2 regions of the Candidatus Symbiopectobacterium sp. genome follow, and region 1 is predicted to be linked to the other one. Evidence: predicted binding sites of a transcription regulator. Region 1 holds the regulator's gene; the other holds the start of a gene.

Region 1 (5,407 bases):
GAGTTCGGCTTTTTGCTTGTCGGTAATAAATATCTTCATAGTGGGTGAGCATGATCTTCTTACCGCGTAAAATCAAGCATCTTCAATGATCACGGGTATATAGGGAAAATCTCCGATCCCGGCTGCACTAATTAAATCAATTATCCCTTTCACTTTCGCGGCAAATCAGCCAAAATTTGCAGTTTACCGTGCGTTGCGTCGGTGTCCGAACACGTCATCTTCGATGGGATCAACGCGTCCCCTTTAGGTACAAATTATTTCTGCAGTCTCCTTCTGATATCCTGTTTATACCATCGGAAAGAGAACATTACGCAAAAGCAAACGATTAACAAACTATATACTGCCGTAACAAGTAGGTTCAGGAGTCATGTTTAGATGGCAACGATCAAAGATGTGGCAAAGTGTGCTGGCGTTTCAACAACAACCGTCTCTCACGTCATCAATAAAACACGTTTCGTCGCCGAAGAGACCAAAACGGCCGTGCGGGAAGCCATCAAGGAATTACACTACTCCCCGAGCGCAGTGGCTCGGAGCTTAAAGGTAAACCACACCAAATCCATCGGTCTGCTCGCCACCTCGAGCGAAGCACCCTACTTTGCGGAAATTATCGAAGCGGTTGAAAACAGTTGTTATGCAAAAGGCTATACCCTGATTCTGTGTAACTCGCATAATAACCTGGAAAAACAGCGGGCCTATCTTTCCATGCTGGCGCAAAAACGGGTTGATGGTCTGTTGGTAATGTGTGCGGAATATCCGCCTGAACTGCTGAGCATGTTGGCCGATTACCGCAGCATTCCCATGGTAGTGATGGATTGGGGTCAGGCACGCGGCGATTTCACTGACACTATCATTGATAACGCCTTTGAAGGAGGATATCTGGCTGGGCGTTACCTGATTGAACGTGGCCACCGCGACATCGGCGCTATTCCCGGTATTCAGGAACGCAACACGGGCAGCGGGCGTTATCTGGGTTTTCTCAAAGCCTTGCAGGAAGCGGATATCACCGTTCACGATGAATGGATTGTTCAGGGCGATTTCGAGCCGGAATCCGGTTATAAAGCCATGCACCACATTTTGGCGCAGAAACAGCGCCCGACCGCTATTTTCTGCGGCGGTGACATCATGGCCATGGGCGCCATCTGCGCGGCAGATGAGCTCGGACTACTCGTACCGCAAGATATTTCCGTGATTGGCTACGATAATGTTCGCCATGCACGTTATTTCACGCCTGCCTTAACCACGATCCACCAGCCAAAAGAGCATTTGGGCCAATCGGCTTTTACCATGCTGCTCGATCGCATCACCAGTAAGCGCGAAGATGCGCAGATGACTGAGGTTCACCCAACGCTTATCGAGCGTCGTTCTGTGGGTGACGGCCCTTTCCGCGACTACCGCCTTTGATGTTTAAGACGATTTTCTTATATGCCCTAAATAATTAGAGTTACGGGAAGGCCGCAAATGAGGGAATCACGATGAGCTTACTAAAGTAAGTGATTCGGGTGAGCGAGTGCAGACAACGCACCTGCAACTTGAAGTATGACGGGTATAGCGCGTTGATTTGTAGATTCTTCATGACTGCATCAATCAATTTTGACTTGTCCTCTGATTGAAGCAGTCGTACACTGTTTTTCATTCGGACAATATCCCTACACTTATCCTTATTATAACGAACGCACGACTGCGTATCAGGATATGTGCCCCTACGTGTTACCACGTGCCGGTGTTGACACTTCAGTCCCTCTGGTATCCAGAGAGTAGACGATGGATGTTATGCCCGCTGCCGCTGTGCAACGGGCAAGCATAAACGGCTGCGCACGAATGCAACCGCTTACTATTTGAACAACGGGTAACCTGCCCGTGATTCGAACACGCTACGCGCAACCCGCAGCGTTCGGGTTGATGAGAGACTGTCTATGCTGTTCCTTGCGGCGCTGTCTGGCAAGGTTGGGGGAAGTTATGAGTTCGTCATATGTAGAGGAACTGGCAGAACATAACACGTCCTGGTTCCGGATCGTACACGCGTTATTGGCTATCGCCGATATCAAAATCAATGGCTCACGCCCGTTTGATATTCGGGTACGTAACCCTGATTTCTACAAGCGCGTTCTGCGTGAAGGCTCCCTGGGACTCGGTGAAAGCTATATGGACGGTTGGTGGGAGTGCGATCGTTTAGACTGTTTTTTTCGGCGTATTTTACGCGCGGGGCTTGAGAAAAGGGCCACCCATCATCTTAAAGACATTTTGCACATTGTCGCTGCGCGCTTGATTAACCTGCAATCCCGCAAGCGAGCCTGGATCGTCGGCAAGGAGCATTACGATCTGGGCAACGATCTGTTTAGCCTGATGCTCGACACGCATATGCAATACTCCTGCGGCTACTGGAAAGAGTCCACTACCCTAGAACAGGCGCAACAGGCCAAACTGCGCATAATTTGCGAAAAACTTCAGCTTCAGCCAGGCATGACCCTGTTGGATATTGGCTGCGGCTGGGGCGGGCTGGCCGCCTATGCGGCACGCCATTATGGCGTATCGGTTTACGGCGTGACCATTTCGCGTGAGCAGCAAAAACTGGCTCAGGCGCGCTGTAGCGATCTCAACGTCACCATTGAATTGCAGGATTATCGCGACCTTAACCGACATTTCGATCGCATCGTGTCTGTCGGCATGTTTGAGCACGTTGGACCGAAAAATTATGATACGTACTTTCGCGTCGTCAGCAAAAATCTCAAACCCGAAGGGTTGTTTCTGCTGCATACCATTGGGGCAAATAAAACCGATTCGCAGGTTGATCCCTGGATTAACAAATATATTTTCCCAAACGGCTGCCTGCCCTCCGTGCGCCACATTGCCGCACACAGTGAACCTTATCTGGTGATGGAAGATTGGCACAATTTTGGGGCCGATTACGATAAAACCTTGATGGCCTGGCACGATCGCTTTGTAGCCAGTTGGCCGCAGTTAGCGGACCGTTATTCGCCGCGTTTTAACCGTATGTTCCGTTACTACCTGAATGCCTGCGCCGGGGCGTTTCGCGCGCGAAACATTCAACTGTGGCAGGTCTTGTTTAGCCCCCAAGGGATTGAAGGTGGCGTGCGTGTAGCGCGCTGATTTCGGTCAGCTTAACGCCGTACATCAAAGGGGTTACGGCATTTTTTATCGCCTTTTCAGCTCATGCTTCAGGCGCTCTGCGCGGCATTTGCCGTTGCGGCCTCTTGTGCCTGACGCTGTGCCAGCACACGTTCAACCGTGTCGATAACAGCCTGAGTTTGCGGGTCGATTTCGATATTGATCCGGTTCCCCAATCGCTTCTGGCCGAGCGTGGTGCGTTGCAGCGTTTCGGGAATCAAATGCACGCAGAAACGGCTGCGAGTCACCTCACCCACAGTGAGACTGATGCCATCAATCCCGATAAAACCTTTGTGCAGCACATAGTTCATCTGCGATTCATCGGAGAGTCGGAACCAAATCTGGTGGTTGTTTTCCGAGGTAAGAATTTTAACCACTTCGGCTGTGCACATAATGTGCCCGGACATAACATGTCCGCCAATCTCATCGCCGTATTTTGCGGCACGTTCAATATTAACCAGATCGCCCGGCGTGATATCGCCCAGGTTGGTCAGACGCAGCGTCTCTTTCATTAAATCAAAACTGACCCGATCGCCATCAATTGCCGTCACCGTCAGGCAGCAGCCGTTATTGGCGATCGAGGCACCTGTCACTAGGCCGGTCAGTAATTCGGGAGGAAGTTTTACCACATGCGTACGGAAGTTCGTTTTTTCATCGATGGACACCACCGGCGCGGTGCCTTGAACAATACCGGTAAACATACGCTTGCCTCATAATAAATCAGTGAAATAACTGAATTCTACTGTGCCAGTATCTCCCCCTACGCTAACGTGGCACGCTGCGAGGGAATAAAGGCTGACAAATCATTTTGCAGTTTGCCTCATAACGACTGGAAAACCAAACGCATTCCCGCCTTTGTCACCTGACAAATCCGATAAGACAACAGAACCTCTTCATTGACACAATATCTTACGAAGAAGTTGGTTTACTTATGCCAAGCAGCTACACTGGAACAACGTTCTGTCATCGATTGATTTTCCATCTCAGATGGATGGCTTCGAAAGCCATTTGTGCTCGTTATCTCGCTTGCGGTTGTTTACTTTCATTCATCCCAACCCCCTGCTGGAAAAGCAATGCGCCACCTCGCAGTGCTGCCGTATAACAGAAAGCGAGGGGGTATCGACTCCAGTTTTTCGTTTTAACAATTCAAGGAAGGTGTTTGCGTGCAGAAATATTTGTTAGAGGCTCGGAGCCTGTTAACGCTCGCGGTTCCTGTTATTATTGCGCAGGTTTCCCAAACTTCCATGGGTGTCGTTGACACCATTATTGCGGGTGCTTATAGCGCCACCGATATGGCAGCGGTTGCAGTCGGTACCTCCGTGTGGTTACCGGTCATCCTGTTTGGACATGGTTTATTAATGGCGCTCACGCCCGTGGTAGCCCAACTCAACGGCTCTGGCCGACGCCCGCGCATCGCCCATCAGGTTCAGCAGGCGTTTATTTTGGCCGCGATCGTTGCGGTTATCACCATGATAGTGCTGTATAACGGCAAGCATGTTATTGCCATGATGCATACCGACTCACCGGAGCTCGCGAATGTTGCCATCGGCTATCTGCACGTGATGCTGCTGGGAGTACCGGGCTATCTGTTCTATCAGGTGCTGCGCTGCCAGTGTGAGGGGTTATCCAAAACCAAGCAGGGCATGGTGATTGGCTTTATTGGCGTGCTGATCAATATTCCGCTGAACTACATCTTTATCTACGGCAAATTTGGCATGCCCGAACTGGGCGGTGTGGGTTGCGGCGTCGCGACAGCCTCTACCTATTGGATCATGATGCTGATGATGGCGTTTTACAGTATGCACGCACGTTGGCTTCGCGATATCAAGTGGCAGCGCTGGCAGATTGATTTCTCCGCCATGCGGCATCTGTTTTCGCTTGGTTTGCCCATTGCGCTCGCCCTGCTGTTCGAAGTATCTCTGTTTGCCATCGTCGCCCTGCTGATCCTGCCGCTCGGCGTCATTGATGTTGCCGGGCATCAGATAGCACTGAACTTCAGTTCTCTGATGTTCGTGTTGCCGTTGTCTATCGGCATTGCCTCGACGATCCGCGTTGGTCACCGGCTGGGGGAAGGCTCCATGGAAGATGCTCGTGTTGCGGCCTACACCGGCATCGCAACCGGCGTGATGCTGGCCTGTTGTACCGCTATTTTCACCGCGTTGCTGCGTGAGCAGATCGCCTTGTTGTATAACAAAAACACTGAAGTGGTCGCTATGGCGGCGCAGTTGATGCTTCTGGCCGCGATTTATCAGATTTCAGACGCGGTGCAGGCTATCGGTAA
Region 2 (6,208 bases), on a different contig from region 1:
ACCGAAGCGTTGCACCCTCGCACGCCGGAGCTGATCGAAGCGGTGGCTAAACGAGTTGAGCAGGACGGCATTCAGGCATGGTGTGATCTCGATCCGGCCGATTTGTTGGGGGCTGATGCTGCCAATTATGTCAAAGTGCCGGACACGCTGGATGTGTGGTTCGATTCCGGATCGACCCACGCCTCAGTGGTGGATGTGCGCCCGGAATTTGCAGGACATGCAGCCGATATGTATCTGGAAGGCTCTGACCAGCATCGCGGCTGGTTCATGTCCTCGCTGATGATCTCTACGGCGATCAAGGGTAAAGCCCCGTATCGTCAGGTGCTGACTCACGGCTTCACCGTCGATGGTCAGGGCCGCAAAATGTCCAAATCCATCGGCAATACCATTGCGCCGAAGGACGTGATGGACAAGCTGGGCGCGGATATTCTGCGTCTGTGGATCGGCTCCACCGACTATTCCGGCGAGATCGCGGTGTCCGATGAAATCCTCAAACGTTCTGCCGATGCTTATCGCCGCATCCGTAACACCGCACGTTTCCTGCTGGCAAACCTGAACGGGTTCGATCCGGCCTTGCACAGTGTGAAGCCGGAAGAGATGGTGGTGCTGGATCGTTGGGCGGTAGGCTGCGCGCAAGCCGCACAGCAAGAGATCGTTGAAGCGTACGAAAGCTACGATTTCCACCGTGTGGTGCAACGCCTGATGCAGTTCTGCTCCATCGAAATGGGCTCGTTCTATCTGGACATCATCAAGGATCGCCAATACACCGCCAAGCATGACAGCGTGGCGCGCCGCAGTTGCCAGACCGCGCTGTTCCATATTGCGGAAGCGCTGGTTCGCTGGATGGCACCGATCATGTCCTTCACCGCCGATGAAGTCTGGAGCTACCTGCCGGGTAAACGCGCACAGTACGTGTTTACCGAAGAGTGGTATGACGGCCTGTTCGGGCTGGCGGAAGAGGAAACCCTGAATGATGCGTTCTGGGCCGACATGCTGAAAGTGCGGGCCGAAGTGAACAAGGTGATTGAGCAAGCGCGTAACGACAAGCGTATTGGTGGTTCGTTGGAAGCGGCGGTAACGCTGTATGCTGATGCTGAGCTGTCCGAGAAGCTGGGGCGTCTGCAACAGGAGTTGCATTTTGCACTGCTGACCTCCAGGGCGCGGGTTGAACGCTATGAAGATGCTCCGGCGGATGCGCAGGCGAGTGAACTCTCTGGCCTGAAAATTGCCTTGAGCAAAGCGGATGGGCACAAGTGCCCGCGTTGCTGGCACTATGAGTCCGATATCGGTGTGGATGCTGCACACCCAGAGGTATGCGGACGCTGTGCCACGAATGTGGGCGGTAATGGCGAAGAGCGTAAATTTGTCTGATGAATAAATCGATCTGTTCAAGCGGGTTGCGCTGGCTGTTGCTGGTGCTGGTAGTGTTGGCGGTGGATCTTGGCGTCAAATACTGGGTGCTGGCGAATTTCGAACTGGGTGAAACTTGGGCGCTGTTCCCCTCGTTAAACCTGCACTATGCCCGTAACTACGGTGCGGCGTTTAGCTTCCTGGCAGATAAAGGCGGCTGGCAGCGCTGGTTCTTTGCCGGTATCGCCATCATGATCGTGGTGGCGCTGTTGGTGATGATGTACCGTAACAGCGCCGATCAGAAGCTGAGCAATATCGCCTATGCGCTGATTATCGGCGGTGCGCTGGGGAACCTGTTCGACAGAACCTGGCACGGCTTTGTGGTCGATTACATTGACTTCTACGTCGGTGACTGGCACTTCGCAACGTTCAATCTGGCGGACACTGCTATCTGTATCGGTGCTGGTCTGGTAGTGCTGGAAGGCTTTCTGGCACCTCACGACGCCTCGGCGAAGCCGAAGGGGCAGGCATGACGCAAAGCGTACAGAATACCAGCGCCGTACTGCTGCATTTTGTTCTGACGCTGGAAGATGGCAGCGTTGTGGAATCGACCCGCGAACGGGGTAAACTCGCGCTGTTTCGCTTGGGGGATGAGAGCCTGTCTCCGGCACTGGAACAGCAACTCCTCGGCTTGCGTCGGGGAGATAAACACCGTTTCACGTTGCCGCCGGAATCGGCCTTCGGGCCGTCCAATCCGGATTTGATTCAGTTCTTTCTGCGCCGCGATTTTGCCGAGACCAGCGTACCGGACGTGGGCACCATCATGCTGTTCAGCGGCGTGGCGGGAAATGATATACCCGGCGTGATTCGTGAAGTGGCGGAAGAATCGGTTACGGTCGATTTCAATCATCCGCTGGCGGGTCATCACGTAAGCTTTGATGTTGAGGTGATGGATATCGATCCTGTCGCGCAGGAGGTTGAGCGTGCAAATCTTACTGGCTAATCCGCGTGGTTTCTGCGCGGGCGTCGATCGCGCAATCAGCATTGTCGAGCGTGCGCTGGAAATTTATGGCACGCCGATTTATGTGCGCCATGAAGTCGTGCATAACCGCTACGTGGTGGATGGCTTGCGCGATCGCGGTGCGATCTTTATTGAAGAGATTGGCGAAGTACCTGATGGCGCAATCCTGATTTTTTCTGCACACGGCGTGTCTCAGGCTGTACGGGCGGAAGCAAAGAATCGCGATCTGACCGTCTTTGATGCCACTTGCCCGTTGGTGACCAAGGTCCATATGGAGGTGGCGCGCGCCAGCCGTAAAGGGGTAGAAGCTATCCTGATCGGCCATACTGGGCACCCTGAAGTAGAAGGCACCATGGGGCAGTACAGCAACGACGATGGCGGCATGTATCTGGTGGAGTCACCGGAAGATGTGTGGAATTTGCAGGTTAAAGATGAGGGTAACCTCTGCTTTATGACGCAAACCACGCTGTCGGTGGATGACACCTCCGCGGTAATCGATGCACTGCGTGAGCGTTTCCCACAAATTATCGGCCCACGTAAAGACGATATCTGCTACGCCACCACGAACCGTCAGGAAGCGGTGCGTTATCTGGCGGAGCGCGCAAACGTGGTGCTGGTGGTGGGGTCGAAAAATTCTTCCAACTCCAATCGCTTGGCAGAACTGGCTCAGCGTGCCGGCATTCCCGCTTACCTTATCGATTCTGCGAACGATATTCAGGAGCGCTGGCTCACGGATGTGGCGTGTATCGGTGTAACGGCGGGTGCGTCTGCACCGGACATTCTGGTTCAGCAGGTGATTGAACGCCTTAAATCCTTCGGGGGTAAAGTCGCGCTCGAGCTGGAAGGCCGTGAAGAGAACATTGTCTTTGAAGTACCAAAAGAGCTGCGCGTGGAAGTAAAGCAGATCGACTGATACTGGCATGAGGTAGAGTAAAAAATAGCAGGGTGTTATCCCTGCTATTTTTTATCTGAATTATCCCCCTTTTTCGAATGCATAAAAACTGCATGATTATGCGTTACATATTTGGGGATATTTATCTGTCAGCGTGTAGTGAATGCCTTCTGACGGATAGCTTTTACTGATTATTCCCCCTTTTTGTCAGAAATTTCTAATCCTGCGTGAAATCCGCTGGCAGCCATCGCGTTGGCCCGCTAACCTGAGAACGTTTTTACGGCGCAAGTGAAAAAGAGAGATGACGATGAAGGATGCAATACGTGTAGCGATTGCCGGTGCCGGTGGTCGAATGGGGCGTCAACTGCTCCAGGCTGTTTCGCAGATGGAGGGTGCTGTACTCGGTGCTGCGCTAGAGTGTGAGGGCTCATCGTTGGTTGGCGTTGATGCCGGAGAACTGGCCGAACTGGGCACGCTGGGCGTTATTGTGCAGGATTCGCTGGATGCGGTACGTGATGATTTTGATGTCTTCATCGATTTCACGCGCCCGGAAGGCACATTGGCGCATCTGGCATTCTGCCGCCAGCATGGTAAGAGCATGATTATCGGTACCACTGGTTTTGATGATGCAGGCAAAGCGGCTATCAGTGCGGCTGCACAAGAGATTGGCATTGTGTTTGCCGCCAACTTTAGTGTGGGTGTCAACGTAATGCTGAAATTGCTGGAGAAAGCGGCCACCGTGATGGGCGATTACACGGATATCGAGATCCTGGAAGCGCACCACCGCCATAAAGTGGACGCCCCGTCGGGGACGGCGTTAGCCATGGGAGAAGCCATTGCAGGAGCGTTAGGTCGCGACCTGAAAACCTGCGCGGTCTATGCGCGTGAGGGCCACACCGGTGAACGTGTGCCAAACAGTATAGGTTTTGCCAGCTTGCGTGCCGGAGATATCGTCGGTGAGCACACTGCAATGTTTGCGGATGTTGGTGAGCGCATTGAGATTAGCCATAAGGCTTCCAGCCGTATGACCTTCGCTAATGGTGCTATTCGTGCGGCAATTTGGTTGAAGGGTAATAAATCAGGTCTTTTCGATATGAGTGATGTGCTTTCTCTCAATAATATTTGATTTTGTATTTTGTTTAACTTATTGAATTTAATTACTTATTTTGCATACTTTTTAAGTATATGTATTTTGTTATTTTATTATGTCGTGGTCGATGTAAGTTTTTATTTTCTTTCCTTTATAAAGATTGTGTTGGCGTTTTTTTAACCACCTATTGCCCTGTCAGGCATCTACTGGTCAAATATTTCCTTCTGACTAATAATGTCACCAGGCAACCTTTTACTTTGCCTTTTTGATGGCTGCTTTTGTGGCTGTGGTAAGTCGGTGACGCCGTAAGCCATAAAAAATGAAGAAAAATAGCGGTTAGAGTGGACAATTTGAACGACCATCATTAAAATGCGCGCAATTTGCCAAAAGTTTACCGAAAAGGTAATTTTTGCATTGATTTGGAGTGGCTAATCTGAATTAATATGCGGATAAAATGATTGTTTATTCATTGGAGGGTGTTTTGATTAAGTCAGCGCTATTGGTTCTGGAAGACGGAACCCAATTCCACGGTCGTGCCATCGGGGCAGAGGGAACGGCAGTGGGGGAAGTGGTCTTCAATACGTCGATGACCGGTTATCAAGAAATCCTCGCTGATCCTTCCTATTCCCGCCAGATTGTCACTCTCACTTATCCCCATATTGGTAATGTCGGCACTAACGCCAGCGACGAAGAGTCCCCCTCTGTTCATGCTCAAGGCCTAGTTATCCGCGATCTGCCCCTGATTGCCAGCAACTACCGTAATGAAGAGAGCCTCTCAGATTATCTGAAACGCAATAACATCGTTGCCATCGCCGATATCGATACGCGTAAGCTGACTCGCTTGCTGCGTGAGAAAGGGACGCAGAATGGCTGCATTATTGCCGGGGATGCGCCGGATGCGGCACTGGCATTGGAAAAAGCCAAAGCGTTCCCTGGCCTGAAAGGCATGGATTTGGCAAAAGAAGTGACGACGCAGGAACGTTATGGCTGGACGCAAGGTAGCTGGACGTTGACCGGCGACCTGCCTGCTGCTAAAGCGGAAAGTGAGTTGCCGTACCACGTAGTGGCTTACGACTACGGAGTGAAGCGCAGCATTCTGCGTATGATGGTCGATCGTGGCTGCCGTTTGACGGTTGTGCCTGCCCAGACCTCTGCTGAAGAAGTGCTCAAACTGAATCCGGACGGGATTTTCCTCTCCAACGGCCCTGGCGACCCGGAGCCGTGTGACTACGCCATCAAGGCGATCAAAGCCTTCCTGGAGAGCGATATTCCGGTATTTGGCATTTGCCTGGGTCACCAACTGCTGGCGCTGGCAAGCGGTGCTAAAACGGTCAAAATGAAATTTGGTCACCACGGTGGTAACCACCCGGTGAAAGATCTGGATGCCGACTGTGTGATGATCACCGCGCAGAACCACGGTTTCGCGGTGGATGAAAACTCACTGCCAGCAACGCTGCGCCCGACGCATAAATCTCTGTTTGACGGCTCCCTGCAAGGGATTCATCGCACGGATAAAGCGGCATTCAGTTTCCAGGGACACCCGGAAGCAAGCCCTGGTCCGCACGACGCGGCCCCTTTGTTCGATCACTTTATCGAACTGATTCACTCTTATCGTGCCAATGGTAAATAATCGGGAGCAGAAAAATGGCAAAACGTACTGATATTAAAAGCATCCTGATCCTTGGTGCCGGCCCGATCGTTATCGGTCAGGCCTGTGAATTCGATTACTCTGGTGCGCAGGCGTGTAAAGCGTTACGTGAAGAGGGTTATCGCGTCATTCTGGTGAACTCCAACCCGGCGACCATCATGACCGACCCAGAAATGGCCGATGCGACGTACATCGAGCCGATCCACT

What was found. Region 1 encodes PurR, which represses purine synthesis genes. Its sites were predicted from a motif close to CANGCAAACGTTTGCNTG; they were not measured.
Region 2: a site for PurR is predicted at 4,595-4,612, ahead of carA (glutamine-hydrolyzing carbamoyl-phosphate synthase small subunit). Genes of this name have one in related genera too.

What each region holds. Positions count from the first base shown of each region.
Region 1 is NZ_JAHWCO010000053.1:38-5,444, forward strand. Features, by position in the region: gene purR (HTH-type transcriptional repressor PurR) at 376-1,401, shown strand; gene cfa (cyclopropane fatty acyl phospholipid synthase) at 1,957-3,108, shown strand; gene QZ506_RS01775 (riboflavin synthase subunit alpha) at 3,177-3,827, opposite strand; gene QZ506_RS01780 (MATE family efflux transporter) at 4,290-5,407, shown strand, end outside.
Region 2 is NZ_JAHWCO010000693.1:3,922-10,129, forward strand. Features, by position in the region: gene ileS (isoleucine--tRNA ligase) at 1-1,371, shown strand, start outside; gene lspA (signal peptidase II) at 1,371-1,883, shown strand; gene fkpB (FKBP-type peptidyl-prolyl cis-trans isomerase) at 1,880-2,353, shown strand; gene ispH (4-hydroxy-3-methylbut-2-enyl diphosphate reductase) at 2,334-3,284, shown strand; gene dapB (4-hydroxy-tetrahydrodipicolinate reductase) at 3,571-4,389, shown strand; gene carA (glutamine-hydrolyzing carbamoyl-phosphate synthase small subunit) at 4,835-5,983, shown strand; gene carB (carbamoyl-phosphate synthase large subunit) at 5,998-6,208, shown strand, end outside.